One region of the Acinetobacter sp. 161(2023) genome, then DNA from elsewhere that is predicted to be linked to it. Evidence: predicted binding sites of a transcription regulator. Region 1 holds the regulator's gene; the other holds the start of a gene.

What was found. The regulator PhoB, encoded in region 1, activates phosphate uptake and scavenging genes when phosphate is short. The targets are predictions, from matches to a motif close to TGTCATNAANCTGTCATAA.
Region 2: a site for PhoB is predicted at 7,591-7,609, ahead of WA249_RS13630 (inorganic phosphate transporter). Genes of this name have one in related genera too.

The regions. Positions count from the first base shown of each region.
Region 1 is NZ_JAZEYD010000004.1:145,249-161,693, reverse strand. Features, by position in the region: gene WA249_RS05155 (sulfurtransferase) at 1-551, shown strand, start outside; gene asd (archaetidylserine decarboxylase) at 548-1,399, shown strand; gene WA249_RS05145 (AcfC family putative adhesin) at 1,559-2,320, opposite strand; gene WA249_RS05140 (alpha/beta fold hydrolase) at 2,564-3,760, shown strand; partial or broken gene WA249_RS18940 (hypothetical protein) at 3,822-3,914, opposite strand; gene phoR (phosphate regulon sensor histidine kinase PhoR) at 4,837-6,195, opposite strand; gene phoB (phosphate regulon transcriptional regulator PhoB) at 6,205-6,915, opposite strand; gene WA249_RS05120 (TetR/AcrR family transcriptional regulator) at 7,170-7,841, opposite strand; gene WA249_RS05115 (SDR family NAD(P)-dependent oxidoreductase) at 8,054-8,887, shown strand; gene WA249_RS05110 (MATE family efflux transporter) at 8,945-10,312, opposite strand; gene WA249_RS05105 (pyridoxal phosphate-dependent aminotransferase) at 10,419-11,573, opposite strand; gene WA249_RS05100 (DUF445 domain-containing protein) at 11,602-12,912, opposite strand; gene WA249_RS05095 (CC0125/CC1285 family lipoprotein) at 12,926-13,489, opposite strand; gene WA249_RS05090 (DUF924 family protein) at 13,549-14,088, opposite strand; gene gshA (glutamate--cysteine ligase) at 14,257-15,834, shown strand; gene WA249_RS05080 (disulfide bond formation protein B) at 15,851-16,366, shown strand.
Region 2 is NZ_JAZEYD010000013.1:68,080-84,524, forward strand. Features, by position in the region: gene WA249_RS13605 (arylsulfatase) at 1-993, shown strand, start outside; gene WA249_RS13610 (SUMF1/EgtB/PvdO family nonheme iron enzyme) at 990-1,994, shown strand; gene WA249_RS13615 (hypothetical protein) at 2,102-2,266, shown strand; gene WA249_RS13620 (hypothetical protein) at 2,824-4,371, shown strand; gene WA249_RS13625 (D-serine ammonia-lyase) at 4,414-5,748, opposite strand; gene WA249_RS13630 (inorganic phosphate transporter) at 5,913-7,544, opposite strand; gene metH (methionine synthase) at 8,009-11,695, shown strand; gene WA249_RS13640 (DNA methyltransferase) at 11,699-12,940, shown strand; gene WA249_RS13645 (DUF262 domain-containing protein) at 12,951-14,096, shown strand; gene WA249_RS13650 (MAE_28990/MAE_18760 family HEPN-like nuclease) at 14,089-14,784, shown strand; gene WA249_RS13655 (transketolase family protein) at 14,951-15,955, opposite strand; gene WA249_RS13660 (transketolase) at 15,966-16,445, opposite strand, start outside.

The sequences.
Region 1 (16,445 bases):
TCTGGAATTTGCATTGCTTAGGATTTACCCGTACCAGTTTAATTAATGGCGGTATCCATGCATGGTTAGGAGCGGGACTGCCGACTACTACCGAAATTGAAAAACTTCCGAAGGTTGATGATTTAATCCAAATTGATTTATCGCATGCTGCTCAGTTCCGTGTGAACTATGAAGAACTACGTAAACAAGTCGAGCAAGAAAATATTCAATTGTGGGATTGTCGAACGAGTGATGAATATAGTGGGGTCCGTTTAGCAGCGCGACGCGGCGGTCACATTCCAAATGCGCTCCATTTTGAATGGAGTACTGCACTTAATCGTCAAAATCATCTAAAATTGCATCCGCTTGAACGCACGCGGCAGCGCCTTGAACAACTTGGGTTCGATTTACAGCAACCTGTAGTTGTGTACTGCCAGTCACATCACCGTTCTGGTTTGGCCTATATTTTGGCTAGGCTCTTGGGCTGGGAAGCCAAAGCCTATGATGGTGCGTGGAGTGAATGGGGCAATCGCCTCGATAGTCCTATTATTACTGGAGAATCACCGTCGTGAGTTTCACATCTCGATTAAAAAAAGAATTATTTATTAAGGCACAAAACCTTGTACCACAGCATCAATTGAGCCGTGTGGTAGGTAAAGTTGCTGCGAGTGAAAATCCAGTTGTGAAAACTGCTGTTATTCATGCATTTAAAACCAAATATGGGATTGATTTATCGATTGCTGAACAAGGCAACGCACTAAAATATAAATCTTTTAATGACTTTTTTACTCGTGCTTTAAAAGATGGCGTGCGTCTCGTTGACGAAAATGCAGATAGCATTGTGTCACCTGCCGATGGTGCTATTTCTCAGATTGGTAAAATTACTGCGGGTGAAGTATTTCAAGCAAAAGGCCAAAGCTTCTCTGTAGAGAAACTCATTGGTGACCCACAACTTGCTCAGCCATTTCAAGAAGGCGAGTTCGCGACAGTCTATCTATCTCCACGCGATTACCACCGTGTACATATGCCGTTTGCAGGTACATTAACTGAAACTTTGTATGTACCGGGTGAGCTATTTTCGGTAAATCAGGTGACTGCTGAAAATGTACCGGGACTATTTGCCCGTAATGAACGCATGGTGTGTTTGTTCGATACTGAACTTGGCCGTATGGCTGTTGTGTTAGTGGGTGCAATGATTGTTGCTGGTATTGAAACTGTGGCGACAGGTAAAGTGAAACCTTCAGGTCGTATTGAATTACAGCATCATCAGTTAAAGCTAGAGAAAGGTGCTGAGCTTGGACGTTTTTATTTAGGTTCTACCGCAGTTATTTTATTTGAAAAAGATAAGATCGAATGGGAACGACGTTTTAAAGCTGAGTCTGTGGTTGTAATGGGCGAGCGCATGGGCCACACGATTTAACTCATAAATAAGATTTTAAAAGAGAGCATTTGCTCTCTTTTTTTATTTATATTTCTCTAATTAATTATATTTTTAAATATACTGTTTGCTAGTAAATAAATTTTTAATTCCCTATAAATATTTAATAAGAGAATAAAATGACCTTAATTCCTTTTTTAACTATTTAGTCCAACCAGATTTTTTGAAAATAGCATTACCTTGCTGAGACGATAAGAACTCTACAAAACGTTTAGCTTCAGCGTCTTTTAAACTATGTATGGTTAAGGCAACACCTGTATCACGATAGACCACCAGCTCTGGTTCAATAGGTATAATTTGCCCAACATCTGGGTTACTAACTCCCCAAATATTAAAAACTAACCAAGCATCATAGCTACTATTTTCTTCCCAGTTTTTCTTGGCAATACCCGTATTGGCTGCATAGGTGGCAATATTTTTTCGAACAGATTTGGTTAATTGAATATTGCCTGATCTACCAGCAATATCCTCCCACATACCTACCTGACCTGCACCGTGAGTAACTAAAACTTTAACGCCAGATTTAGCTAGATCTTTAAATCCTTTAATATTTTTAGGATTTCCTTTGCGTACTAAAATAGCTGCGGGACGTAAATACAAAGGTTCTACCGAGTCTTTTATAATTTGCTCAGAAAAAGCATTTTCAAAATCCGACATCATGGCTTCGGAACCACTATATATAACATCGGCATCTAGTTTCGCTTGGTCAGACCATTGAGAAGTAGGTCCAGACGTTACATAGACTGCTATACCCGTTTTATTGGTGAATTGTTTGGCTGCTTCTGACATTGCGGGTGCTGGCCCACCAGAACCATATACCTGTACGTCTGCAAAACTATGGATGGGGAGAGAACCAAGAATAAGGCAAATCAGGTAGGGTATAAATTTATATTGTTTTGACATTTTAATCGCTATAGTAATGAAGAAAATATCAGCATATATTTTTTATTATTGAAATTTGATTAATTTTTGCAACGATATTTATAATACATTTCTTTAAAATATATTTTAATTAGATTTTAAGTAGCTATATATAAATGTAAATTATTTTGAGGTGAATATAAATATAGAAGTTTTTATGGTAATTTATATTTTATAAATTAATTATTTGAATAGATGTATTGTAAATAATAGAGGAGTAATCCCTTGATTAGAAAAAGTAATTTTCTTTTAAAAATTTTATTTAGCAGCGCTTGTTTGGTGTCTGGCTCTGCTATGGCTGCTCCAATTACAGATTTGGGTAAGCAAATTGTGAGCGACAAACCGGGTTCAATACTGTCTATAGCACAGCAAGATGTAACGAATTTATTTCCTCACGCCGATCAGCGTTTGTTAATAAATTATCGTAGTCGAGGTATTCAGGGCGAACCTATTGTTGCATCGGCTTTTATTTTATTACCGAAAGGAACACCTCCAAAAAATGGCTGGCCTATACTCGCTTGGGCGCATGGTACGACTGGAGTTGCTGACACCTGTGCACCTTCGGGTGATTATGTTGGTGGGCCAGTTCATTCATATCAAGAAGTTGCTTCTAAAGCTTTAGATGGTTGGCTTGCACGTGGCTATGCAGTTGTTGCACCTGATTATCAGGGCTTAGGTACACCGGGTGGGCATCCCTATATGAATGCAAAGAGCCAATTGCATACGGTGGTCGATGCAGTGCGTGCATTACATTTGCTTAAGCCCAAGAGTTTTAATAAACAGTGGTTGGTGATGGGACATAGTCAAGGCGGGGCTGCGGCAATTGCAGTGTCTGCCTATGGTCAAAAAGATGCGCCTGAACTGGATTTAAAAGGGGCAATTGCTCTTGCGCCAGGTGGCTATCAATATGAGGGCATCGCAGAATATGTGCGGAGTAATCCAAACCCAGAACCTAGTGTGGCAGCATTTTTCCCGATTGTGTTATTAGGAGCACAAGCAGCAGAACCAAGTATTGTTCCTGAAAATTTAGTCAGTCCAGAAATGAACGCAGTACTGACTCAAGGGCGCAGTCGTTGTTTATCTGAACTTCAATCTGATTTGAAGAAATCTCCTTCTAGCATATTTCGATCTGATGCTGATTTAAAACCTCTTTTGGCTTATCTAAAACAACAGTCCATTGAAAATCTGGTGCCTACCGTGCCATTAATGATTGTTCAAGGTTCTAAAGATCATTTAGTCGACCCTAGAGGGACATCTGCTTATTACCAGCAGCTATGTAAATTAAAAAAACCAACCATCTATCAAACGATTGATGGCGGAGATCATCGCGATGCATTACGCCAGAGCAATACTTTTGCCACTAAGTTTTTAAATGTAATAGAGAAAAACCAAAGTAAGTCGTATTGCTCGACTTCTAAGTAAATTGGTTTAAATAAAAAGCCGACTTTTCGTTAGTCGGCTTTTTATTTAAAAGGAGGTGACTTTAGGTCATGTTATACAGTCTTTCTTTAGGGAAAACTGCAGTAAAATCAGCCTTCGTATTCACGTCCATTTTTGCGCCATTTTCCATCAGCACCTTTATTCCAGTCTGGGGCTACAGCTGAGCCTAATGCTCCTGAGCCTTCTCGTGACTCATCTATATAATCAATTTTATCAATGTTCACAGTATCTTCTCGATCTTTATAAACTCTGCTGCGCAACAGTATTGTACGTTGGTTCCAATCAATACTTTTAAGTTCTCCCTGTTCGCAACGTTGATTTATTGAACCACCAAAATGTCCCCAAACCATTAAATACTTGCCCATAGGGATGCGTCTTAATTGATCATCAATAGTTTCTATATAAGGTTCTTCTTCGATTGGCTCAAGTGATTTAATTTTATCAAAAGAGATTAGTCCAATTGATTCACCTTCTATGAATACTCGAATTGATACAAGAATAGTCTGTTGATCTTTATCAATATGAAGAACTTTTACTTTTAATGATTCTCCATTTTTCAAACCAAGAATAAAGCAATCAGTTATTTCTGCATTCTTCGATATTATTTCTACAGGGTTAATAGTCATTTAAGCCTCGCTTAATTATTATGTTAGCTGTTCTTATGGGTTAAGTTTTTTGTAGCGATTTAATAATACTAATTTTATTTAAAAATGAAAGTGATTTTTAAAATTGTTGAATTGTTAATTTAAAATAGTATTTTTTATTTTAACTGTTTTTAAATTATCAATGACATTGATTATATATATTGTATAAATTGGGTGGTCTTATTTTTTAAAGTACAGTTAGTATATCTATTTCATAAATTCTGATCTATGAAATAGATATGAGAGAAAAATGTGATTTATTAAATAAATTATATCGGTTAATTATAAATAGTATCTGATTTTATCAATGACAAAAAAATCAAATTATGTCCATAATAACTTATATATAAAAATGGCTAAGTATCTTTCACTGCGTCTATTTAATATCCACCCTTTGTGTGAAATGAATACTTTTTAAGCCATGTTATATAGTCTTTCTTTCGGAAAAACTACGGTAAAGGTTGAACCTTCATTTTCTTTAGATTGCACATCTAAATAAGCACCATGTTGCATCAGCACGTGTTTTACAATCGCAAGACCTAAACCTGTACCACCTGTTTGGCGACTACGGTCGCTGTCAACACGATAGAAGCGCTCAGTTAAACGTGGTAAATGTTTGGGGTTAATCCCGATGCCTGTGTCTTGTACGCTAAAGTAAGCATGTTCACCATCATCATGCCAGCCAATCGTAATAGTTCCACCTTTTGGTGTGTATTTGATGGCATTGGTAATTAAGTTACTAAACGCGCTGGCGATTTCCATGTCAGAACCAATCAGGTCACAGTGGCTATCAATGTGTAAATTAAGCGTGTGTCCATAATCAGCATTGTAGGCCTGAGCATCATCAAAGAGTTGATTCATTAAGCTAGGCATTTCAATAATCTGATTTTTTGCAACTTTTTTATTATTTTCTAAATTTGATAACAGCAGTAAATCATTCACCAACGCATTCATGCGCTTGGTTTGTGACTGCATCTGATCAAAGGCACGTTTCCAGCGCGGACTAATATCTTCCTGATCTGTAAACGTTTCGATATAACCACTCAGTACAGTTAATGGCGTACGAAGTTCGTGAGAAATATTATCGACGAAGTCTTTACGCATTTGTTCAAGGTTGTGCATACGAGTCACGTCGTAAGCCACCAATAAGCGACTTTCTCCACCAAACCGTGTGAGTTTGACCTGTACATAGCGGTCATCATCAAAATTTGAGTGAAGTTTAATCCCGTCGGGTGCCTGATCAATATTGTTAAAATATTCAATAAAGGTCGGCTGACGTAAAATCGTTAATAGATTTCGGCCGCGGTCGAGGGGGCTGATCCCTAGCAAACGTTCAGCAGCAGGGTTCCACCATTCGATTTGATGTTGGTCATCAATTAAAACAACGGCTTCAGCAAGTGCAACTAATGAAGACTGTGCTCGGTCAATTAAACCGACCATTTCGGCTTGAACAATTCGTTCTTGGCGCTGAGCGCGGTAAACATTAAATAATAATGCCCCCCAAATCCCATTAAGATTTGGAGGAACGTCATAAGGCTTATTCGCAATCCAGTCATTGACCAGATATAAAGAACGCAACTGGAGTGTAAAAAACACCACGAAGGCGATAAAAATACAGCTCCAGAAATACCCAAGGCCTAAACCGACTAAACCAGCAATAATTAGAAAAAATAATAAAAGCCGTAAATCTTGTTTGGCAAACGTCCATAAACTACTGTAGCGGGAAAGTTTTTGTTCACGTACCTGTTCGGGGACGGGGTAGGGTTCATACATAAATCTTGGTTAACCTGCGGCTAAATCTGCGCGTGTTGAGAAACGGTAGCCAGTTCCACGCACAGTCTGAACAAATCGGTCAACACCAAACGGTTCTAAAACTTTACGCAAACGGCGAATGTGCACATCGATAGTGCGGTCTTCGATATATACATTACCGCCCCACACCTGATCGAGCAACTGGGCACGCGTATATGCACGCTCTGGATGGGTCATAAAAAACGCAAGTAAGCGATATTCAGTTGGACCCATTTCTAAAATATTGTTGCCAAAGCTAACACGCTGGCTTACAGGATCAAGAATTAAACCATTGGCATCAATAGTTTTTTCGCCACTTAATGCATTAGCACGACGCAAAACTGCCTTAATACGAGAAACCAGTTCACGTGTTGAGAAAGGCTTAGTCATGTAGTCATCAGCACCTGCGTCAAGACCTTGTACTTTATGGTCTTCTTCTCCGCGGGCAGTCAACATAATGACTGGAATTTCTGATAGATTTTCATCTCGTTTTAAGCGGCGACATAAATCGACACCACTTACGCCTCCAGGTAACATCCAATCAAGCAAGATAAGCGCCGGACGTTGGTCGACGATAATTTGATGAGCCTGTTTGGCATCTTCTGCCTGTAAACACTGAAAGCCTGCCATGTCCAAAGAAGTATGGATCATTTCACGAATAGGAAGCTCATCATCGACAATTAAAATATAGTCATCTTTCACAGCGCAATATCCTATAGATTTAACGGTGAACCGTTTTGTAGTTATGACAGGCTTATTACAAAGATTAATTATGACAATTTCATTGCAGAAAAGTCTATAAAATTAAATTTAGCAATAATTTGTGACAAAACTAAGGCAAAGGTATGACCAAATTATGACATGAAGACTTTATTTTTCTTAAAATCATTCAATAGCTTATCAATGAAGTAGCTTAACTGGTTTTGCACATTTATGGCTGTCAAAAAACTTTAATATTATTTTGAAACTTGCGCTAATAAAGATAAGAAAACGATACGGCATGCGGTTAAAACCTGCTCAAGCGACTGTTCAAACCCTCCCATGACCCATCGAATCGCAATTTGAGTGACATATCCATTTAATCCAGTTGCGATTAAAGAGAGCTCATTTTCATGGTGTTGAATTTGCGGCATGGTCAGCATAACAAAGGCTTGAATCATGCGATCAAATTGCGCAAGTGTTTCTTGAATGGTGGCTTGATTATGTAACTCTTGTACCAAAACTGCGTCAACATAGACAATACGAGCCAATCTTGGGTCTTCTTTTAATGTCGTCAGTAGTGCTCGTAATCCCGCATCGACCATTTTTTCTGGATCGGGCGTCGCTTTAATCACGGCCTGCATTAAGTTTTGCTGTAATTCTTCAATCATTTTTAAAAAGATGGTTTGAAATAAATCTTCACTCTTCTTAAATGATTCATAAAAATAGCGTTCTGTGAGTTTTGCCTCTTGGCAGACATCTTTGACCGTCACGGAAAAAAAACCGAGCGTTCCGTAAGTCGCGATACCCGCTTCAATCAGTTTTTCTCGGCGTGCCTCTTTACGTTCAGATAGAGATAACCCTTTGAACTGACGTTCTTTACTCACACTTTTTGTTTTCTTTTTACTGGTTGAGTCGTTAGTCGCCATAAATAAGTCGTTTCCTAAAGATTGGTTTCCTAATTTATAGGTTTTGGCCAAATATGCTTACTATGATAAAGCCCTCAGCAGAATTGTGCCATTCTATCTGAAATTACAGTGTACTATATTGACAATGGATATTGTCAAAATTATATTAAAGATGTCTAAGCTGCACATGCAATGAACCGGTTGTGCAAATATCGAAAAACAAAGGATGGACAATGAAAAATTTTAAAAACAAAGTCGCTGCAATTACGGGCGCGGGTTCTGGCATTGGGCAACAGTTAGCAATTCTTTTGGCAAAACAGGGCTGCCATCTTTCGTTGAGTGATATTAATGAGAAGGGATTACAGCAAACCGTTGAGCTTTTAAAACCGTATAGCACGATTACTGTTACCACTAAAAAGCTTGATGTGTCTGATCGTGAAGCGGTAAAGCAGTGGGCCCAAGAAACTGTTCAAGATCATGGATCAGTTAACCTGATTTTCAACAACGCTGGCGTCGCTCTAGGTTCAACTGTCGAAGGTGCGACCTACGAAGATTTAGAGTGGATCGTTGGGATTAACTTCTGGGGTGTGGTGTACGGAACGAAAGAGTTCTTACCTTTCATTAAGCAAACTCAAGATGGCCATATTATTAATATTTCAAGCCTATTTGGTTTAACCGCTCAACCAACTCAATCTGCTTATAACGCGACTAAATTTGCTGTGCGTGGTTTTACCGAGTCATTGCGCCAAGAGTTAGATATTGAAAAAAGTGGCGTAAGCTCTTTGTGTGTACATCCGGGTGGAATCCGCACCAATATTGCTAAATCTGCAAAAATGAGTGATAGCTTGAATAGTTTGGGTATGGACCCGACGAAATCGATCCAAAACTTTGACAAGCTACTACGTACTCCACCTGAAGAAGCAGCTCGTCAAATTCTACAAGCTGTATTAAAAAATAAACGTCGTTTATTGATTGGTAGTGACGCAAAAATTCTTGATGCATTCCAGCGTTTGTTCCCAACTGGGTATCAACGTGCTTCTACCATTGTGACCAAGTTAATGAAATAATTTTAAAGTCAAAAAAAGCCATCAAATGATGGCTTTTTTTATAAGAATTTATTAGTTCTAAATAAGAACTTTGATCTTCTTTTTCTTCCAGATGAATTGGTAATAGAGCCCTTGAATAATACATAAACTCACAAATGCCAAGGCATAGGCAACCCAGATTCCTTTAAGCCCCCACATTGAGCTAAACCAGTAAGCACATGGAATTTCAATAAATAAAATAGCAGAAATATTAAGTAGCATTGGGACAGTCACGGTTCCACTGGCACGCATGATCGATGCAAAAATGGCACCTGCACCAAAGAATAAAATTGCCCAAAGTACAATAAATAAAAGTTGCTGCCCTAACACCACCACAGTTGGGTCGGTAATGAACAAAGCCATTAAATATTTTGAAAATAGATAGCCAAGTGCAATTAAGGTACCTGTAAATAAAAAGTTCATTCCCAAAGCTGTGCGGGTTACTCGTGCTAACAGATCTGATTTGCCTGCACCAATCGCTTGTGCTGCAAAAATTGAAGCTGCAATTGAGATCGACAAGGCAGGGAACTGGATGTAATTGAGCACCTGATTCACTGCACCATACGCTGCTGTAGCATGTGAACCGTAATGGTTAACCAACCCAACAATAACCAAGCCAGCCATTGAGGTGGTAATCATTTGAATGCCGGTTGGAACGCCTAAGCGCAAAATGATTTTGCTTAGTTCTGGATTGTGACGGATATGTTGCAGAAGCTGACGATTCGGCCGAAGTGGATGATTTTTCTTGTTCAGATAAATTGCCAGAAAAATTAAGATAGCAACATAACCCGTGATCGTTGCAATTGCTGGAGCAATAATTCCCAGAGCTGGTAAGCCAAAATAACCTTTAAGCAATATCGGGGTAATCACTAAGCCAATTACACTGGTTAAAGCCAATGCAAGTAAAGGCGTGGTACTGTCACCCACACCACGTAAAATTGAAGTATAGATAATATAAACAAACAGAAGCGGGCTACCCGCCAGCATCCATTGCACATAAGGCAAAGCCAGATGCATTACCTTGGGGTCAGTACCCAATAACTCTAAAATGTCGTGGGCAAAAAACACGCCGATAATCGCAGTAATTACCCCACCAATCAGTGTCATAAAGAGGGTAGAACCCACCACACTTTGGACTTTTTCAATATTTTGCGCGCCCCACGCTTGCCCTACTAAAACAGTAGTACCCGTTGAAATCCCGATAATAAAAGCAAGGAGCAAGAATAAAATAGGGAAAAAAACTGAGACGGCAGCAATCGCATCAACTCCCATCATTTGGCCAACGAAGATAGTGTTAATCGTCCCCGACAAGTTTTGCAAAATATTGGTTGCAATGAGGGGGAGCAAGAAAACGAAAAATGTTTTCCATAGATTTTGCTGGTGAATTAAAGACTGTCTTGGTGGCATGTGTTCTCCATCGCCCATCTCTTTGATGAGCGGGGCAGACATTCAACTTAGCATAGTTGGAGCGAATAACTTGTAGTGTTTTTACTGTGCTAAGTGGCTAAATTTATTAACATTCATTCAAGATTTCTCCTGCTTTTTGCAATGTCTCATCATTTTTAGCAAAGCAGAAACGAATGAGGCGTAAAGACTCGGGCGCTTGCTGGTAGAAAACTGAAACAGGAATAGCCACAATTTTATGTTGCTCGGCAAGAAACTGGCACATTTCAACATCGTTTAAGTCGGGTCTAATTTGACTGTAATCAAGGTTTTGAAAATACGTACCTTGAGACGGTTTTAGCAAGAAACGGCTATGGTGAATCGCCTGATTAAATCGATCTCGCTTAGTTTGATAAAACTGCGAAAGCTCTTGAATATGTTCTGGATGTTGTTGCATATATTGCGCTAGAGCAATCTGACAAGGTGTCGTGCCACAGAAGTTCGCATATTGGTAAATCTGGCGGAATAAACGCATTAACTCAGGTGAAGCGACGCAATAACCTGTTTTCCAGCCGGTCACATGAAAGGTTTTCCCAAAAGACCCAATCACAAAACTACGCTCTCTGAGCTCTGGAAAATGTAAAGCACTAAAGTGTTGTTGATTATCAAAGACTAAGTGTTCATAGACTTCATCGGATAAAACCACAATGTTTTTATCTTGAATCAGTGCAATAAGCTCTAACCAATCCTGTTTTGCCCAGATGGTACCTGTTGGATTATGGGGGGTATTCACCACAATCATACGGGTTTTGTCATTAATCAAATCTTTAACTTGCTGCCAGTTCACCTTAAAGTCAGGTGCTTCAAGTGCAATATGAACTGCTTTACCACCTGCTAACTGCACAGAAGGGCCATAGCTGTCATAACTTGGGTCAAAAATAATGACTTCATCACCTGCATTGATGCAGGCCTGTATGGCACAAAAAATTGCAATGGTCGCGCCAGGAGTAATCGTGATTTGCGTTACAGGGTCAAGTTGAAGTTGCTCACGCTGCTGAAATTGTAAAGCGAGTTGCTCGCGTAAACCGAGAATACCATCCCCGGGTGGGTATTGATTATGCCCAGCTAAAGTCGCCTGAGATAGGGCTTCCAGTAAGGCCTGTGGCGCCGGAAAATCTGGAAAGCCTTGTGACAGGTTGAGTGCACCTAGACGATGTGCCATTGCCGTCATGGTGCTAAAAATAGTCACGCCTTGAGTGGCCAATTTTGACTGCAGCTGTAGCATATTGTTCTCTTATTAAAAATATTTAAAGTTATAAAATTGATTCAATCACTGCCCGGATTACACCGAGTGTTAAACCAATAAATGCACCGACTACAACGCCATTTACTCGAATCATATGTAAGTCACCACCGACTTCATTTTCAATTTTTCCAATCATTTCGCGCGAATCCCATTCATGAATGCGTTCGCTGACATAGCGGATGATTTTATGGCTATATTGATCTGTAAAATTCAGCGCAAGACCTGTCATTTCTTTGTTTAGCACTTCACGTACTTTAGCATTTTGAACAAGGTTTTCACCTAGTTGCTGAATAGCAGCTCTAAGATTCATTGCAATGCCAGAGTCTTCTTTCATTAAATCTTCTTTAATGGCATTACACAAAATCGTAACAGCACCACTGATGAAATTTAGGACTTGTGGACTATCGAGAAGGGCATCTTTACCGCTGTTGAGACGTTGGCTAGCAACGCTGTCTGGTTTTGCCAGCTCAAGCATGAGAGAGTGGGCAATGGTTTCAATTTCTTGTCGCCATGGATGCTCATCATCTGCCAGCATCGATTCTACTTTTTCAACGAGTGAGTCGATGGTACGTTGTTGAACATCAATACCAATCCAGCTTGCACCTTTTGCAAGTGACCAGACACCAAGCGCTTTAAACATTTTTCGGGTTAATTCACGGGTTTTGTCTGGGTTTTGTACCACCCAATCATGGGCGATATCGAGTCCACGCTGTAAAACGTCTTGGTGGAAGTCATTTTCCAATACCGCGCGTAGCATTTCACTTGCGAGTTTATTGACTTCAGTATTACGTACCCATTGCACACTATTGTTTTGCACAAAATTGGCAATTTGATCTTGGCTAACAAACTCAAAAATTTTCGGTACGGTTTGCTGAATGAGCTGCACCACTTGCGTATTGTTTTGTGGGCTTGCTAACCATTGACCAATTGCGAGGCTTAAGTCAGTTTTTTCTAAGCTACGTTCGACCACTTGAGGCGATAGGAAATTCTCCTGCACAAAACGTCCCATTGACTCTGCAATGCGAGCCTTGTTGCGCGGAATAATTTCGGTGTGGTCGCGTAAAAACTTAGGGATCGGAAGCTTACCAAATGGGTTCCGAAATAGAACGGTAATCGCGTACCAGTCGGCTAAACCACCGACTACACCGGCTTCTGCCCCTAACATTAAAATATGAATAAAACTTGTGTACTCTGGCAGAAAACGATCAGCCACCATCAGTGCAATCCACAGCACAACGACAATAATAAGCGCCAGAGTAGCAAAATATTTGCTACGTTTAAGACTGGGCACGTGGTGAACTTCTTCTGCCATGTTCATAAATTTATCCTGTTCATTTTTGTTTTACTGGAGGCTCAGGCGGTGGCAACAGCTCTCCTGTCGGACTCAATCCATATTTTTGTCCGATTGACTTCAAGATCAAGGTTGCATCAAAAGCATCCTGTGGAGCCTGCTTTTGATCCCGATAACATTCAATAGTATACGACACTTGAACAGGGTCGATATTGACCACTTGTGGGTAATCATAGAACGGATCATGCCAGAAACCTGGGTAGCGACGACCATAACCATATGGGTAAAAGCTTGGAGCTGATGGATAAACCACAGCCTGACGTGGCGGTTTCTGGCTCTGATTACTTGGATCATTTTGCACTTTAAAAAAGCGGAAACCTTTTTGTATCGTCGTTTGTGCTGCTTTCACCAAGGTAATTTCTTCAGCTCTGCCATAACTCATATTTGGGTCGGCTTGAAAACTAATACGGAACGTTTGGGCATTTAGAGGATATGCTGAAAACTGGCCAAGCTGATCAAAGGTTTTTGGTTTACTTGGAGTCGTTGCACACGCAGTTAAAGTTAAGGCAGTGCCTAAGGCTAAACAAAGAGAGAGATATTTCATGATGAACTCCCAGCTGAGCATTAAAAAATAAATGACTCAGTATTAAAAATTAAGAAGTTTTAAAAACTACTGTTCGGTTCTAATAAAAATTCGCTTTCCTCTGGAGTGGAAACACGCCCGAGAATGGTATTTCGATGAGGATAGCGTCCAAAGCGATCAATAATGACTTTATGCTTTTTCTCAAAACTTAAATTAATTTCATTGCCGAGGCGTTGAAATAGTTTCAAGGCAAACTCATGAATCAATTTTGATTCACTATGCATAAACGGCATATATAAAAAAGAACGTTGCTCTGGATTAAGCTGTGCATCTAGTTGCAAGCTAATGGTTTCTTGCGCCAAAGCTAATGCCAAGCTGTCATAGGCAAAAGATTGCGGCTGATCACGATAAATGTTGCGAGAAAACTGGTCTAGTACAATAATCTCTGCCAAACGGCCTTCCGGTGTTTTTCGCCAAGACCACAGTTCTGCTTGAGTTGCCTGTCGATGAACGTCAGAAAAATTTTCACGGATTTTTTTGTCAAAATCATCACTTTTTGCAAACCAAAGTGAACGGTGTTCAGGAGAAAACCAGAAGTTTAAAATGTCTTGTTCGTTCATGATATTGACAACTCTTTAGCAATTATTCTTCAATAAAATCACAATTCTTTCGTGTCTTAAATAACAAGATTGTGATAAAAATTGCCAAACTGGAATGATGTGAGTATATAAATAGCCGTATCATCTCACAATTTTGTATATAGTGATCTTTAATAAGCGAGCAAATGCATGAGTCAACCCACTACACCATCTCAATCAGTTATTCCTGCTTGGGTGGATTCGTCGCTACTACAAGGCATGTTACGTGGAATAGAGCGTGAAAGCCTACGTATGCAAAGTAATGGGTTCTTATCGCAAGAGTTACATCCAAAAGCATTAGGTTCAGCTTTAACACATCCGCAAATTACGACTGATTATTCAGAAGCATTAATGGAGTTTATTACTTCTCCAAAGCCAACCATTGGTGAAGCTTTACATGAGCTCACCGATATTCATGCGGTTGTGCATCGTCATTTAGAAAATGGTGAGAAACTCTGGCCGCTGTCTATGCCATGTATGTTAGACGATAATGAAGAACGGATTCGTCTAGCACAATACGGTACCTCTAATATTGGTCGTTTTAAAACACTATACCGCCGTGGGTTGGGAATTCGATATGGTCGCCGCATGCAGACCATTTCAGGCGTGCATTACAATTTATCTTTTCCAGATACACTTTTTGCTGAGTTACAAGCTCATGAAACTGACGAACAATTAAAATCATTAAGTTTGCAGGATTATCGCAGCCATCGTTATTTTGGTCTCGTTCGTAATTTTATTCGTTTAACGCCACTGGTTATGTTTTTAGTGGGTGCAAGCCCAACGGTATGTCGTTGTTTCTTGACCGGACATAAACATCAGTTGTTGCCTTTAATCAAAGGTTCATACTATTTACCGTATGCTACAGCTTTACGTATGGGGCGATTGGGCTATCAAAACTCAGCCCAAAAAAGCTTAGGTATTCATTACAATAATTTGACTGGCTATCTGGATGGTTTACAAAAAGCTGTTCATTCTCCTTACCCGCCATTTAGCTGTTTAGGGTTAAATGATGCCTCTGGTGAGCCGTTGCAAATCAATGATCATGTTTTGCAGATCGAGAATGAATATTACAGTCTTGTACGTCCAAAACAGGTGCCTCAAAAAGGTGAAACGCCGTCACAAGCCTTGAAAAATCGAGGGGTGGGATATGTTGAGTTACGTGCTGTTGATGTAAACCCATATTCGGCAATTGGTGTTGATGAAACGACAGCAGGCTTCCTTGAAGTGTTAGCACTTTATTGTTTGCTAAGTGACAGCCCAGACCTGTTAGGTCCAGAGCAAGACTTGGTTGAGAAAAATCAGACTGAGGTGGTAAACCGAGGTCGGGCACCGAATGCAACCATTACAGATTTAACAGGGTCATATCACATCGAAGATTGGGCACGTTTATATATTGCTAACATGCAAGATTGTGCACAGCTACTCGATCAGACCTATGCAACAGACTTGTATGGTTCAGCATTAGCGATCATGCAAGCACGAATTGATGAAGTTGATGAGACTTTATCTGCCCATGTCATTGACGATACGTTAAAACATGGTGGAACTTGGAGTTTTGGTAGCCACATGGCGCAATTACATGCTGAAAGTTATGAAGAGCATGAGCTTAGTGTGGAAACTTTGAAACATTTTGAACAATTGGCTGCACAGTCGTTACAGCAGCAAGAACAACTTGAGCAAGATACTCAGGTCAGTTTTGACCAATATCTTGAACAATATCGATAATAAAACGAGGTTTTACATGCGATTAAGTTACCGTTTGGTGAGTGGGCTACTTGTTTTAGCAAGTATTGTCGGCATGTCTTTTGCGTTGTATTTGGAACATGTAAAAGGTTTAGAGCCATGTCCGCTCTGTATTTTTCAACGTGTTGGCTTAATGGCAATGGGTTTTGTGGCGCTCGTCGCTTTTTTGCATAATCCAGTTTCCAATGCGATTAAACGCTTTTATGCATTTTTGGCTGGCATCGCAATTTTATGGTCAGTCGGGGTGGCAGGGCGTCATGTGTGGATACAACATTTACCCGCAGATCAAGTACCGAGTTGTGGACCGGGTTTAAATTATTTAATTGATGCCTTACCGATGAAAGCAGTTTTGCAAGAAGTGCTTTCTGGTTCAGGTGAATGTGCTGCAATTGACTGGACCTTTTTAGGTCAATCGTTACCAGTTTGGTCGTTGGTTTATTTCCTTTTGCTATTATTAGTATGTTTATGGCAGTTATTCCGTTTTTATCCAGTATTTAAGACTGCTAAAAAGTGAGTTTAAGGTGATTAAAAAAAGCTCAACTTAAGTTGGGTTTTTTTTAATCACATTCGAATAAGTGAGAATATAAGAAAAA
Region 2 (16,445 bases), on a different contig from region 1:
TTCTTTGCTTATGCTGCCTATACGGCGCCTCACTGGCCAATTCAGGCACCTGCTGAATACCGTGAAAAATACCGTGGAGTTTACGATGTTGGTTACGATGCAATTCGTAATGCGCGTATCGCACGCCAAAAACAGCTTGGTATTATCCCGGCAAACTTTGAAGCAGCCGAACCGATTGCAACTCAAAATGCTCCACAAAAATATGGAAAATGGAATGAATTAACAGCCGAACAAAAAGCACTAGAAGCCCGTAAAATGGAAATCTATGCAGGTATGGTAGAAAATCTCGATGCCAATGTGGGCCGAATTATTCAATACCTCAAACAAAATAATCTTTATGACAATACCTTAATTTTCTTTGTTTCAGACAATGGTGCCGAAGGTTTTATTCGTGGTGGATATGGCAGTGAATCTGGTTTTGATAACTCTGTAGCAAATGTGGGTACACCGACTTCGTATCACTATATTGGACCACGTTGGGCCGAGGTCAGCGCGGCACCTTTTCATTTATGGAAAGATACCGCTGGCGAAGGTGCAACCACAGCGCCTGCTATTGTGAAATTACCGAACCAGAAAAAAGCAGAAGAAACCAACCACAGTTTTGCATCAGTACTCGATGTTTTCCCAACTTTACTAGAATACGCTCATATTCCATTACCTCAAGGCCAATACAATGGCCGTACCATTAATACGCCATCAGGTATTTCATGGAAACCTTTACTTGAAAATAAAACCACTACCATTCGCCCTACAAATTTTAGTTTTGCCGATGAATTACATGGCAGTAAATATGCCAAACAAGGAGAATGGAAAATTGCAGTTCAAGGACGTCCTGAATTAGGTACAGGAACTTGGGAGTTGTATAACATTGCCACTGATCGTGGAGAAAATCACAATGTTGCTCAGCTTTACCCAGCAAAAGTACAAGAGCTGTTATCAGTCTATCAAAAATATACTGAGAAAAATGGTGTTCAGGAATATAACGCCAAATGAGATTAAAACTATTTTTAGTTACCACAATCAGCCTGTCTTTTATGACGGGCTGTAGCCAATCTTCACAAGTTTCTGAATCAGCACCCTCGCCTCAACAGCCAACATCTTTAGCTGACCTAGGTTCTATTGAAAAGTGTAAAAACTACTCTGGACTACCCCAAGGTTGGCTCAAACAGCCTACAGCTGGAATGGTTTTAATTGCCGATGGGCATTTTAATTTTGGTTCTGAGAAAGCCTATCCCGATGAACTGAATTTTGGAAAGAAACAACGAGAAGTCAAAGGATTCTGGATTGATCAGACTGAAGTTACCGTTGCTCAATTTGCAAGTTTCGTGAAAGCAACAGGCTATATTACCGATGCCGAAAAACAAAAGCAGGCTGCTGTTTTCTCACCAGACCCTCATCATCCACAGCAATGGTGGCAGCTAAAATCAGGTTATACATGGAAAACGCCAAATGGCAGTAATGGTGCTGTAGCTAATCCAAATGAGCCTGTGCGATATGTAAGTAAAAACGATGCTGAACATTATGCAGTCTGGCTCGGACATGACTTACCAACGGAACTAGAATGGGAATATGCAGCTAAGGCCAATTCAAAAACTGATACGCCCTTACATCAAGCTCCTACCGATGAACACCAACATCCACAAGCAAATTATTGGCAAGGCGACTTCCCTTTTCAAAACCTAAATCAAGATCACTTTAAAGATGTAGCACCCGTTGGATGTTTTATGCCAAACGATTTCAAACTATTTGATACGATTGGAAATGTATGGGAGTGGACATCCTCTCCTTATCAAGGGGCTCATGACCAACATATGGGAAATTATTCTGATTTAAGACAACAACAAATTGCGAGTACACAATATGTAATTAAAGGCGGATCTTTTCTGTGTGCTCAAAATTATTGTTCACGTTATCGAAACAGTAGTCGTTATCCGCAAGACTTTGATTTAGCAGCAACCCATGTTGGCTTTCGAACAATTTTAAGATCTGATTAGTTTCTTTTAATTGGAATTAGTAAATATATTTTTAACGAAAAGTAGATCGAAAAATAGTCAATATATTTCTATAGTACAAAGGAGAATGATAAAAAAGTGAGAACATGATGAAAGCATTATTTCTCTGTATAGCAGCAATTTTCACAATGTCATTATCAGCCTGTGCAGTTCATACACGGGAAGGTAGTATTGTGATTGATCCAGATTCACCTTATCACAATCATCCCGGAGACTTTTGTCCACCAGGCCAAGCCAAGAAAGGCCGTTGTTAGAGATAGTTTCTTTTAAAGTAATTTTGAAGTTACGTTAAAGAAATAGAGTTTAATTGAATGATAAAGTGAGTTCGAAAATGGTGGATTCCAACCCAAAAATAGATGGGATGAAACTAGAAAATTATGGTGCAAAAAAATCACCATATCCCCAAAATTTTTAAAAGACAATCTTATGTTGTCTTCCATCTAGTTTCACCCCAATTCTTTCTTATTCCATCCGACTTTTCTTATCTTTTAATAAAAAAGTCTAGTTTTTACTCATCATCGTATCTTTTTTATTGATACATTTTGAACATTTTATCTTCAGCTTAAAACTGATGTATTTGCTTCATACAAAATAATCATTTATGTAACGTAAGTCTATAAAAATGTTCTAAAAATGTGAAAAAAAATGGGGTGAAAATGAGATCAAATTATCATAAATATCCACTCAAACAATCTCTGTCACAAAAATAATTTAATTTTCATTTTGTCAGTTATTGCCACTCGTTTCTTTTAATTGGCATAGATAATGTATACACCTGTATATTAATACTACCGTACAAGTGAGATATGTTATGTCCAGCCAGAGTCCAGACGAAGGTCTACAATTCCCAGTACACGCTTCAACAAAAAAACAAAGTACCTCTCGCACAGGCCAAGAGATTTTGTCTGAAGCTTTATCTATTGTAGATAATAAAACTGCTCAACAGATTTTGACTGAAAAAAACTGGCGTAAAAATTATCCAACTTACTTTAAATCACTTGTTCAACATGGACTTTCTAATAACAACAATCCAATTACCATTGCAAAACAGGGATTGCATAAGGCTCATCATCTTTTTGACTATTTTCGCGATGGTAAGCACTATCTTTTAAAAGATGCGCTTCACATCACCTCTTCGACACCTTTAAATACAGTAAGGTTTAAAGGCGAAAGTGAAGCTGTACCAGAATGGTATGTTCCATATAAAGGACAAAAACTGAACGGACAAAGCTTACTTGACCAAATTCAAAAATGGGAAAATACAGGCATTATTGAACCAAGCCATGCAAAGGCTTTACGTGAGGCTGCTACTCATCCTGAATGGTTTGATTTATCTGACCGCACCATGGTCCTGTTTGGTGCAGCATCAGAAGCTGGCCCCTTACCTTGGTTAGCAAAGTGGAAAGCGAATATTGTTGCCGTAGATTTGCCGAACCCACGAGTTTGGGGCAAAATTTTACATACAATTCAGCAAGGAAATGCGACGCTTATTGCACCTACGATTGAATCAGTTGACCCATCAGCAAAAGCCTCCGAATTAAGAGATAAATTAGGTGCTAATTTATTAACTCAATTACCAGAAATTGCGCAGTGGTTAGTTCAATTTCCACAAAAGTTAGATTTAGCAGCTATTGCTTATTTAGATGGGGAAAAACATGTCCGTGTCTCAATGGCGATGGACAGTATTATGCAATATGTGAGTGAACATAAACCTGAGACAAGCTTAATGTTTATGTGTACTCCAACCGACGTCTACGCAGTACCCAAAGAGGTTGCAGAGGCTGCTCAAGAGAAATTTAAATCTCGTTCACAGCTACAAAAAATGGCGGCAAAAGGGGTTTCTGCTCTCTCGCTCAAACGTTTCTTCCAAGCGCCGTATCAAGATTTAATTACCAGCGAAAATGGTAAAAGTTATGGTATTGCAGACTGTCTGGTCGTTGAACAAGGGCCAAACTACGCATTGGCAAAACGTATTCAGCAATGGCGTGCAACTCTTGCCCGTCATCAAGGCCAACATGTAAGCATTAATATTGCTCCGTCTACCACAACTCATTCGGTCACTAAAAACCCACTCCTTAAAGCTGCTTTTAATGGCGCGGAAATTTTTGATGTAGAAGCATTTAGTCCAGAAACCACCAATGCGATTATGGCAGCACTTTGGATTCATGACTTAAGAAATGGATCTTCTGTCGCGAACCCTGAAACCATACTCGATCACCCTCTAGAGTTGATGATGGAAGGTGCCAACCACGGCGGATTGTGGCGTGTTGCTTATTTGGCTCGTACAGCCCTGCCTTTTGCTGCAATCTATGGCTTTGCAACTGAAAAACTACCTTTTGGAAAATCATCTAAAAAGTAATTTGATTGAAGCCCAATTCTAGAATTGGGCTTTTTTCTGTGTTTATTTATTTTGAAAGTGTGATAGATATTTTTGCATTTCGTCAGACGGCACCATACCACCTCCTGTCGCCCATACCACATGGGTTGCCTGTTTTAATTTCTCGGCTGATAGTTGATGTAATGCCAAATAATCAGAACTCGTCTGAACATAATATGGTCCCATCATTCCTGCCACCGCAGAAGGCTCAAGCTGAATATTTTCAGTTTGATTTAAAAGTGCTATTAGTTCATACAAACGTTCATCATGAATAGTGTAATAGCCATCAATTAGCTGTTGCATAGCACGCCCCACAAAACCTGAAGCACGACCTACTGCAAGCCCATCTGCGGCTGTAACGTTATCAATGCCAATGTCATTTACTGAAATCTGATCATGCAAGCCTGTGTGGACACCAAGTAACATGCAAGGCGAATGTGTGGGTTCAGCAAAAATACAATGTACATGCTCACCAAAAGCCAATTTCAACCCAAAACTCACCCCACCAGGGCCACCACCCACGCCACACGGCAAATAAACAAATAATGGATGTTCTGCATCGACTGTAATTTGTTTTTGCTCAAATTGCTGTTTTAAGCGTATTCCTGCAACGGCATAGCCTAAAAATAATGTTTTTGAGTTTTCATCATCAATAAAAAAGCAGTGTGGATCTTGCTCTGCGGCTTTTCTTCCCTCTTCAACCGCTACGCCATAGTCACTGGCATATTCCACAACATTGACGCCCAATGAACGCAGTTTGTCCTTCTTCCATTGTCTGGCATCGGCAGACATATGAACTGTGACTCTAAAACCCAGTTTAGCGCTCATAATGCCAATCGAAAGCCCTAGGTTACCTGTCGAACCCACTGCAATTTGGTACTTAGAAAAAAACGTGCGAAATGAATCTTGATCTAACTTACTGTAATCGTCTTCCAACTTGAGAAGCCCTGCCTCAATTGCCAATTTTTCAGCGTGAGCTAAGACTTCATAAATACCACCACGCGCTTTAATTGAACCTGAAATAGGTAAATGACTATCTTTTTTTAGCCAGAATGCTCCACTCAGTTGCACTTGTTCTGTTGAAGAAAGTGCTTGCTGCATTTTCGGAATTTCAACGATATCTGATTCAATTTTTCCATGTTGTGCTTGAGTTTCAGGAAATACCTTTGCCAAATAAGGTGCGAAACGCGCTAGCCTTGCTTCCGCGTCACTTACATCGTCTACTGTGAGTCCAACTTTTTCTAAAGCTTGTGTTAAAGGATAGCGATGAGGTGTAAACCAAAATGTCTCTTGATAGGCTTGCAGTGTCTCAATAAGTGGAAATTGTTGTTTTAGCTGATCTATTTGAACCGCATCCATAATCTATCCTGATATAAAAAGTTTAAGCTCAGCTTTTAAAGCTGTTTGACGCCTTATAACGACTTGTTAATTTATAATTGAATGTACATGAAAATAGACTGAACTTTAAAAAGAAACAAATAAAAAAGCCACTGTTTACAGTGGCTTTAATGTTTTAAATGCTTTTATACAAACTGCAAGAATAACCAGTACAAACCGCCTGATAAACAGATTGTTGCAGGAAGTGTAAATACCCATGCAGATAAAATTGTTTTAACTGTATTGAAGTTTAAGCCTGATCTATTCGCGACCATAGTACCTGCAACAGCACTGTTTAAAACGTGTGTTGTTGAAACAGGCATACCTAAACCGTCAGCAGCTGCAATTGTACTCATTGCTACAAGCTCAGCAGACATCCCCTGACCATAAGTCATATGATGCTTACCAATACGCTCACCTACAGTCACAACAATACGTTTCCAACCCACCATGGTGCCTAAGCCAAGTGCCAAAGCAACTGCTACTTTCACCCAAGTTGGAATGTATTGTAAGAATGAATCTAAGCTACTACGGTATTCTTTCACAAGTTTTTCTTGTGACTGATCCATTTTTGGTAATGCATTCGCTTTATCCAAACGCTTAAACGAAGTGGTGCTTAAATACATGTCATTACGAATTTCGCTAATTGCAGCTTCTGGAATATCTTTTAAGTTGCTATAGCTAGAAACACGCTCACCCAAGTGGTCAGTCATGCTTGCCAATGCAGGCACTACTTCTGGAGTTTTCTGTTTAGTTTGAATGTATTTAGTCAGAATAAGACGTGCTTTTTCATCAGTTAATTCTGGCTGATTTTGATTCAAAAATACGGCAGTTTGAGAAGAAAGCTGATGGAATGATTGAACTTGTTGTGTATCAAGGTTTTTATTTAATGAATAAGCCAACGGCACCAGACCAACCAAAATCAGCATGATGAGACCCATACCTTTTTGACCGTCATTAGAACCATGTGCAAAACTTACACCTGTACAGGTAAAGATTAAAATTGCACGAATGATTGCTGGTGGTGGTTTATTACCTTCTGGCGGCTGAAATAATTCTAATTGGCGTTTAAAAACAGTTTTAACCAACAAGAATACAATTGCTGCAAAAGCAAAACCAATTAAAGGCGAAAATAATAAGGCCTTACCGACTTTAATCACCTGATCCATATCAACACCGCTGGTCGTTACGCCAGTCGATGCACTCAACAGATGGTTCATAATGCCCACACCCAAGATTGAACCAATCAAAGTATGAGAACTAGAAGCAGGAATACCCAAGAACCAAGTACCTAAGTTCCAGAGAATCGCAGCAATTAGAAGCGCAAAAACCATTGCGAAACCTGCACCGCTACCCATGTTCATAATCAGTTCAACAGGCAACAATGCAATAATGCCGTAAGCGACTGCGCCGCTTGCAACCATTACCCCAAGAAAATTACAAAAACCTGCCCACATGACTGCAACTGGTGCAGGTAAAGCATTGGTGTAAATCACTGTTGCTACTGCATTTGCAGTATCGTGGAAGCCATTTACAAACTCAAAGCCTAAAGCAATCAAGAGTGCAGTAGATAAAAGGATAACCGAATAAAGACTCAAAGGTGGTACATGTGCTAAATCAGCACTCACCTGAAATCCAATATAAATAAGTGTTGCAACAATAATCGTCAGAAACACCGGCATAAAAAACTTAGGTGTCGGGACATGTACATTCGTCGATTTGACTTGCAGGTTTGCCGCAAGTTTTGAATCCGAAACAGGGGGTAGATTAGAATTCATGCAGACGGTAAGAGGATAAAAAAATCCTCTGTATTCTTAAATTAAATTATGACAATTATATGACAAAGCGGCGCCTGATGAAGTCAATTTTTCATATTTTGACCTCAGTTGATGCACCTTTCCTCAATCCAATTTATTTTTTTATTAAAATACAATAATTTAAATCAATTTATATCTTCCTTATTTATGACTATTTTTAAAGCAAAAATATATATAAAATTACCCGAATGCTTATTTTTTAAACAGCATAATTGTCATAAAACGGAATATTGGAGATGAAATATTTCAATATCATGATCATTTTATGAATATTTGATGAAAAAACAGTCTCTATTTGTTCGAAAACACTTTTTTTTACGACTAATTTACGGTGAATGGTGGGTCGTCATAGATCATCAATTGTGCTGCTATTCTGTTACAATAGCGCCGCATTTTTAAATTCATATAAAAGATCGGGGTTTTCTATGTCTACGCTTGCCACCCTAAAAGCGCTTCTTGCTAAACGCATTCTGATTATTGATGGTGCAATGGGAACGATGATCCAGCGCCATAAATTGGAAGAAGCCGACTACCGTGGTGAGCGTTTTGCTGATTGGGCACATGACTTAAAAGGTAACAATGACCTTTTAGTTTTGACACAGCCAGAAATCATTCAAGGCATTCATGAGGCTTACCTTGATGCTGGTGCAGACATTATCGAAACCAACAGCTTTAACGGTACGCGTGTTTCAATGTCTGATTACCACATGGAAGACCTTGTTCCCGAGATTAACCGTGAAGCAGCGCGTTTAGCCAAAGCAGCTTGTGAAAAATATTCAACTCCAGATAAACCACGTTTTGTAGGGGGTGTACTCGGTCCAACATCGCGTACTTGTTCAATTTCACCTAATGTAAATGACCCTGCTTTTCGTAACATTACCTTTGATGCGCTAAAAGAAAACTATATTGAGGCAACTCATGCGCTGATCGAAGGCGGTGCAGATATCCTTCTAATTGAAACCGTTTTTGATACATTAAACTGTAAAGCTGCAATTTTTGCGGTGAAAGAAGTCTTTAAGCAACTTGGTTATGAATTACCACTCATGATTTCAGGGACCATTACCGATGCCTCAGGTCGTACCTTAACAGGTCAAACAGCTGAAGCGTTCTGGAACTCTGTGCGTCATGGTGATTTACTTTCAATTGGTTTCAACTGTGCCCTTGGTGCAGATGCCATGCGTCCTCACGTTAAAACTGTGTCTGATGTTGCTGATACTTTCATTTCTGCCCATCCAAATGCTGGCTTACCAAACGCTTTTGGTGAATATGATGAAACACCTGAGCAAACTGCTGCCTTCTTAAAAGAATTTGCAGAAAGTGGTTTGATTAATATTACTGGCGGTTGCTGTGGTACGACACCAGACCATATTCGTGCGATTGCCAATGCTGTAAAAGACATTGCACCTCGTCAAATTCCTGAAACTAAGCCAGCTTGCCGCTTAAGTGGTTTAGAACCATTCAATATTTATGATGACTCATTATTCGTTAACGTGGGTGAACGTACTAACGTTACGGGTTCAAAAAAATTCTTACGTCTTATTCGTGAAGAAAACTTTGCCGAAGCTTTAGAAGTTGCACAGCAACAAGTAGAAGCTGGTGCCCAGATTATCGACATTAACATGGATGAAGGGATGCTCGATTCGCAAAATGCGATGGTACATTTCTTAAATCTTGTAGCCTCTGAGCCAGATATTTCACGTGTGCCAATCATGATTGACTCATCGAAATGGGAAATCATTGAAGCAGGCTTAAAATGCGTACAAGGTAAACCCGTTGTTAACTCGATTTCGTTAAAAGAAGGTTATGACGAGTTTGTCGAAAAAGCTCGCTTGTGTCGCCAATATGGTGCTGCGATTATTGTGATGGCCTTTGATGAAACTGGTCAGGCCGACACTGCTACACGTAAGCGTGAAATCTGTAAACGTTCTTATGATGTTTTGGTTAACGATGTAGGCTTCCCTGCTGAAGATATTATTTTTGATCCGAACGTGTTTGCGGTAGCAACAGGTATTGAAGAACACAATAACTATGGCGTCGATTTTATTGAGGCCACAGGTTGGATTAAACAAAACTTACCACATGCCATGATTTCTGGTGGTGTATCGAACGTTTCGTTCTCATTCCGCGGTAATGAGCCTGTTCGTGAAGCGATTCACTCTGTGTTCTTGTACCATGCCATTAAACAAGGCATGACTATGGGTATTGTAAATGCCGGACAAATGGCCATTTATGACGATATTCCTAAAGAACTCAAAGATGCAGTTGAAGATGTTGTTTTAAACCAGAACCAAGGTGAATCTGGTCAACTTGCGACCGAAAAACTACTTGAAGTCGCTGAAAAATTCCGTGGTCATAGTGGTGCTCAACGCGAAGCAGAAAACCTTGAATGGCGTAACGAACCTGTAGAAAAACGTCTTGAATATGCGTTGGTCAAAGGTATTACCACCTACATTGATGAAGATACCGAAGAAGCTCGCCTGAAAGCTAAACGTCCATTAGATGTGATTGAAGGCGCTTTGATGGATGGCATGAACGTGGTCGGTGACCTGTTCGGTTCGGGCAAAATGTTCTTACCACAGGTTGTGAAATCTGCACGTGTCATGAAGCAAGCCGTGGCTTGGCTCAACCCGTACATTGAAGCTGAAAAAACAGGTAGTCAATCTAAAGGTAAAGTCCTGATGGCAACTGTTAAAGGCGACGTACACGATATTGGTAAAAATATTGTGGGTGTTGTACTCGGCTGTAATGGTTACGACATTGTTGACCTTGGTGTGATGGTCCCTTGTGAGAAAATCTTGCAAACTGCGATTGATGAAAAATGTGACATCATCGGGTTGTCAGGTCTTATTACTCCGTCTTTAGATGAAATGGTGTTTGTTGCTAAAGAAATGCAACGTAAAGGCTTTGACATTCCTTTATTGATCGGTGGTGCTACGACATCGAAAGCACACACAGCAGTAAAAATTGATCCTCAGTACCATAACGATGCGGTGATTTATGTTGCCGATGCTTCACGTGCTGTAGGCGTTGCAACTACCCTGCTTTCAAAAGAAATGCGTGGAAAGTTCATTGAAGAGCACCGTGCTGAATATGTCAAAATTCGTGAGCGTTTAGCCAATAAACAGCCTAAAGCTGCCAAGCTAACTTATGCAGAGTCTGTTAAAAACGGCTTTAAAATTGATGAGAGTTACGTTCCTGCCAAACCAAATCTTTTGGGAACAAAAGTCCTCACCAATTACCCACTTGCAACACTTGTAGAATATTTTGACTGGACACCATTCTTCATCTCTTGGAGCTTGGCAGGTAAGTTCCCGAAAATTTTAGAAGATGAAGTGGTTGGTGAAGCTGCAACAGATTTGTACAACCAAGCTCAAGCAATGTTGAAAGATATTATCGACAACAACCTTTTTGATGCACGTGCTGTATTTGGTATGTTCCCTGCTCAGCGCACTGATGCAGACACTGTCAGCGTATTTGATGAAGCTGGTCAAAATGTTACGCACACATTTGAACATTTACGTCAGCAATCTGACAAAGTCACAGGTAAACCAAACTTGTCTTTAGCAGATTACATTCGTACTGACCGTGAGCAACAGGACTACTTGGGCGGATTCACTGTATCGATTTTTGGTGCAGAAGAATTGGCAAATGAGTACAAAGCTAAAGGTGATGACTACTCTGCAATTTTAGTACAGTCGTTGGCAGACCGTTTTGCTGAAGCTTTTGCCGAACACTTACATGAACGCATTCGTAAAGAGTTCTGGGGTTATAAAGCTGATGAACAGCTCAGCAATGAAGAACTGATCAAAGAGAAATATGTCGGTATTCGCCCTGCACCGGGTTACCCAGCTTGCCCAGAGCACTCTGAAAAAGCAGTGTTGTTTGACTGGTTAGGTTCTACAGACAAAATCGGCACCAAACTGACTGAACACTTTGCAATGATGCCGCCATCTTCGGTAAGTGGTTTCTATTATTCTCATCCACAAAGTGAATATTTTAACGTGGGCAAAATCTCTCAAGACCAACTTGAAGATTATGCAAAACGTAAAGGGTGGACACTTGATGAAGCGAAGCGTTGGTTAGGGCCAAATTTAGATGATTCGATTGTATAATTTATGAATTTAAATACAGCTAAACTTAATTCACATGAGCAAATTGAGGGTGCAGGTTTGTACCCTTACTATGCTGGCTTTTCTAAATATTTTGTTAAATCTATTCTAGAAAGTATAGATTCACAAAATTCTGTTGTTTTAGACCCTTGGGCTGGAACTGGAATCACAAATATAATTGCAAATACATTAAATTTGCAGTCATTTGGAATAGATATTAATCCAGTTATGACTATTATAAGTAGAGCATCTTTGGTTACTTGTGAAAATCTAACCAATATTAATGATAATTTTTTACATACAATTGATTTTAATAAAAGTATTGATGAAGAGGAACCGCTTAAACAATGGTTTCATGAAGATACATGTAAAATATTTAGAAATTTACAAAGGGAGATAACTTTAGCATACGATAAACTTCTACACCCAGAAAATTACTATTCTGAAGAAACGTGTTTTTATTTAACAGTTTTATTTCTTTTAACAAAAAAAATAGTTAAAGAAAATTTTTCTTCATCTAATCCAACATGGATTAAAATTGCAAAATTTGAAGAAGACAAAATAAATATTGATAAACACTATATTCTAAAGGAATATAGTGAATTACTTAAAAAATATATTAAAAAGCAAAAATCTAACTGCAATTCAATTTCTAATGTTAATACAAATTTTTATATAGGTTCATCCACATCTCTCCCACTAACAAATCAATCTATCGACTTTGTATTAACATCACCTCCTTACTGCACAAGAATAGATTATGCAGTTTCAATGAAGCCGGAGCTAGCAATTTTAAACTATCGTCTAAATTATGAATTTAAGGACTTGAGAAGAAGTATTATTGGAACAACAACCGTTGATAAACAAATATCCGATCCTAATATTATATGGGGTAATAGTTGCAATAATTTCATTAATTTAATAAAAAACCATGAATCTAGAGCATCCAATACATATTATTATAAAAATCATATTCAATACTTCTCCAATATGTTTAATTCTTTGGAAGAAATATATAGAGTATTAAAATTTAATGGAACTTTTATATTAGTTGTACAAAACTCTTACTATAAAGAGGTTTTTAATGATATCGCAACTCATTTAAGTGAAATGTCTATTAATATTGGCTTCAATCTTATTAAGCGTGAGGATTTTCCAATTCGATCTTTATCCAATATTAACAAAAATTCTTCAAAATATGTTTCTAAAAAACAAAATTTTGAAAGTGTAATTATCTTAAAAAAATAGAAGGTCATATATGAAAATTAATCCAAGTCAACTAGTAACGATAATTGAAGAAAAAGTTTCCAAGATACATACAACACATTTGGATGTGTCTTTTAATGAAATTCTTGATATGTATCAAAGTAATGAGTTAAATATTTCACCTGATTTTCAACGATTATTTCGATGGTCAAACGGTAAGCAATCACGCTTTATTGAATCTCTTATTTTAGAAATGCCTGTACCGCCTATTTATGTTATTGAGCTTGAAGATGGTAAATATGAACTAATCGATGGTTTACAAAGAATTTCCTCATATTTACATTTAAGAGGAGAATTAGTAGGTGCAACACATAATAATATTGAAGATAAAGACAAATTAAAATTATCTGATTGTGATGTTATCGAAGAATTAAATGGTTTTACTTTTGATGAATTACCTACCTCTTATCAAATTAGATTAAAGCGATCATTTATAAGAATGGAAGTAATTCGCAAAGAAAGCAATAAATTAATTCGATATCACATGTTTAAGCGTCTTAATACTGGTGGAGAAGGTTTAGAAGATCAAGAACTAAGAAATTGTACTATTCGAATTCTAAATGAAAGTTTTCCTAACTTTCTTAATGAAGTAGTTGAGAATCAGGATTTTCAAGATACGACATTCAATATATCTGATGCTAAAACTATAAATGCTTACAAACAAGAACTTATATTAAGATTTTTAGCATTTAAAAATTTCAGAGAATATTATACTCATGATATTGCAGATTTTCTTGATGAATATATGGAGCGTGTATCACTACCTGATTCTGACATACATTTTATAGAATTTGATTACAATATTGAAAAGGCTATTTTTGCTAAAACCTTCAAAATATTAAATAAGACATTGGGTTCAAAAGTATTTGGACAAGCTTCAAAAAATTTCGATTCAATTCATGAAAACTTTTCTATTTATCAATATGAAAGTATCAGCTTAGCTTTACAAAAGATTATTAACGTGGTTGATTGTGAGAACCCCGATCATTTAGCTAAAATTAGCGAAAAATTAGTATCCATTAAGTTAAATAAAGATTTTAAGCCTATCACTACAGGTGGTGGTAAAAATACAAAAAACAAATTAAATGAACGTATTGATTTTGTTTCATCAAGATTACTGGAGATTAATTTTGATTAATTTAGATGAAACTTTATCAGAGTTTGAACAAGACTTATCTTGGAGAGAAACAGAATTACGTTTTTTCGAAAATGATCTAAATAAAACTCAAGATGAGTCTTTACAAATGATTAAAACAAAACCCTTAATTTTACTTTTATATTCTCATTTTGAAGGGCATGCAAAATTAATGCTCACAAAATGTGCTAACCAAATAAACTCGCTTGATCTAGATTGTTCAAAAACCATACCAAATTTGGTAGCTAGTTCCTTGGACTCTACATTTGGAGCATTAAAAAATCCTGATAAAAAACACCCTTTATTCAATAAAGAATATGATCCTGATTTTAAAGAACTTTGTCGCAGAACTGAATTCATTGAAGTGATACAGAATATTATGTTGACTAAAGTAAAGCTAAAAGTAGATAAAATAGTTGATGTAGAGTCTAATCTAAAACCTCCCGTACTCAAAAAAATTTTTTTCCGTTTAGGATTTGATCATACATGTATTTCTGAAAGTGATCTTAGCAATTTAAATAAATTATTAGAGTTTAGAAATAATATTGCTCATGGTAGTAAGAAAAATGGATGGACTTATCCAGAATATTTAGAAATCAAAAACTCTATACAAACTCTGCTCAAATTAATAAAGAATCAAATTATAGGGTATTTATCATTAAATAAATACTTACTACCTATGTCAGCTTAGGCCTAAAATTTAGGCTAGATATTAAATCTAGCCTAAATTTTTAATATATAAATATTAAAATGAAACCTATTAATAGGATTATTTTTCAGTAGCCCTTTAACTTTTATAAATTGAGAGATTTCAAAGAATCTATTTCAATACTACTTATATCAAGTACACATTACTTTTACTTCAAATGTGACTTAACCTTCTCTTTAACTGCTTCAGTTGAAATACCATATCGATCATGCAAAGTGGGTAATGCCCCTGCATCTAAAAATGCATCTGGCAAACCAATCATGTCAAAACGAGGATGTTGTCCATTTCTTAGAAGTAATGAGCCGACAGCCTCCCCTAACCCACCAATGACTGAATGATTTTCGGCAGTTAAAACAGGTCGGCAACCTTTAGCGACTTCATCCAAAATAGTCTGTTCATCTAGCGGCTTAATAGTAGGCACATGCAGCACCGAAACCTCAATGCCCTCTTTTTCAAGCTCTTCGGCTGCCTCAAGCGCACGCATGGTCAGTAATCCAGTGGAAATGATGAGTAAGTCTTTACCCGGTTTAATCACCTGTGCCTTACCCAACTTAAACTGGTAATTGTATTTATCGAGCACTAATGGAACCTGACCACGCAATAGACGCATATATACAGGGCCATTATGAGCAGCAATTTGTGGAATCGCTTGTTCGATTTCTAAGGCATCACATGGATCAATGACCATCAAATTCGGCATTGCACGAAAAATGGCAATATCATCCGTTGCCTGATGACTTGGACCGTAGCCCGTAGTTAAGCCCGGAAGTGCCGCCACAATTTTGACATTCAGATTATCTTCCGCAATCGCAATACAAATAAAATCGTAGGCACGGCGTGATGCAAATACGGCATAAGTTGTTGCAAAGGGAACAAACCCTTCACGAGCAAGTCCTGCTGCTGCGCTCATCAAAAGTTGTTCTGCCATGCCCATTTGGAAAAACTTGTCTGGGTTTTCTTTAGAAAAAATATGCAGATCAGTATATTTTGATAAATCTGCTGACAAACCTACGATATCGTCACGCTCTTTTGCCAAGGCATTTAGTGCATGTCCAAATGGAGCTGGTTTGGTCGGTTGGCCCTCGGCAGCAATAGAAGCAATCATTGCCGAAGTGGTTAGTTTTTTCTTAGGTGGATTGGCTAACTGGCTCATGGTGTATTCCTTACTGTCCGTAGTGGGTCAAAATATTTAAAGCGTCATCCCATTCATGTTCATCAACACGAATGAAGTGAGTTTTTTCGCGGCTTTCCAAGAACGACACGCCCTTACCCATTTTGGTGTCACAAATAATGACACGTGGGCATGTTCCCTCATGGTTTCGTGCTTGGTCGAATGCCGTAAGTAAAGCTTCCATGTCATTGCCATCTACGCGTTGGGTGTACCAACCAAATGACTGCCAACGGTCTACAATGGGTTCACACGCTAAAATTTCGTATGAGTGCCCATCTGCCTGCTGATTATTCACATCAATAATGGCAATTAGGTTATCTAGTTTCCAATGAGAAGCAGACATCACTGCTTCCCATGTTGAACCTTCATTTAACTCACCATCGGACAGTAAGTTATAGACAAAAGCATCCGACTTTTTCTGTTTCAGTCCTAAACATGCGCCTACTGCTATTCCAAGACCGTGCCCCAATGA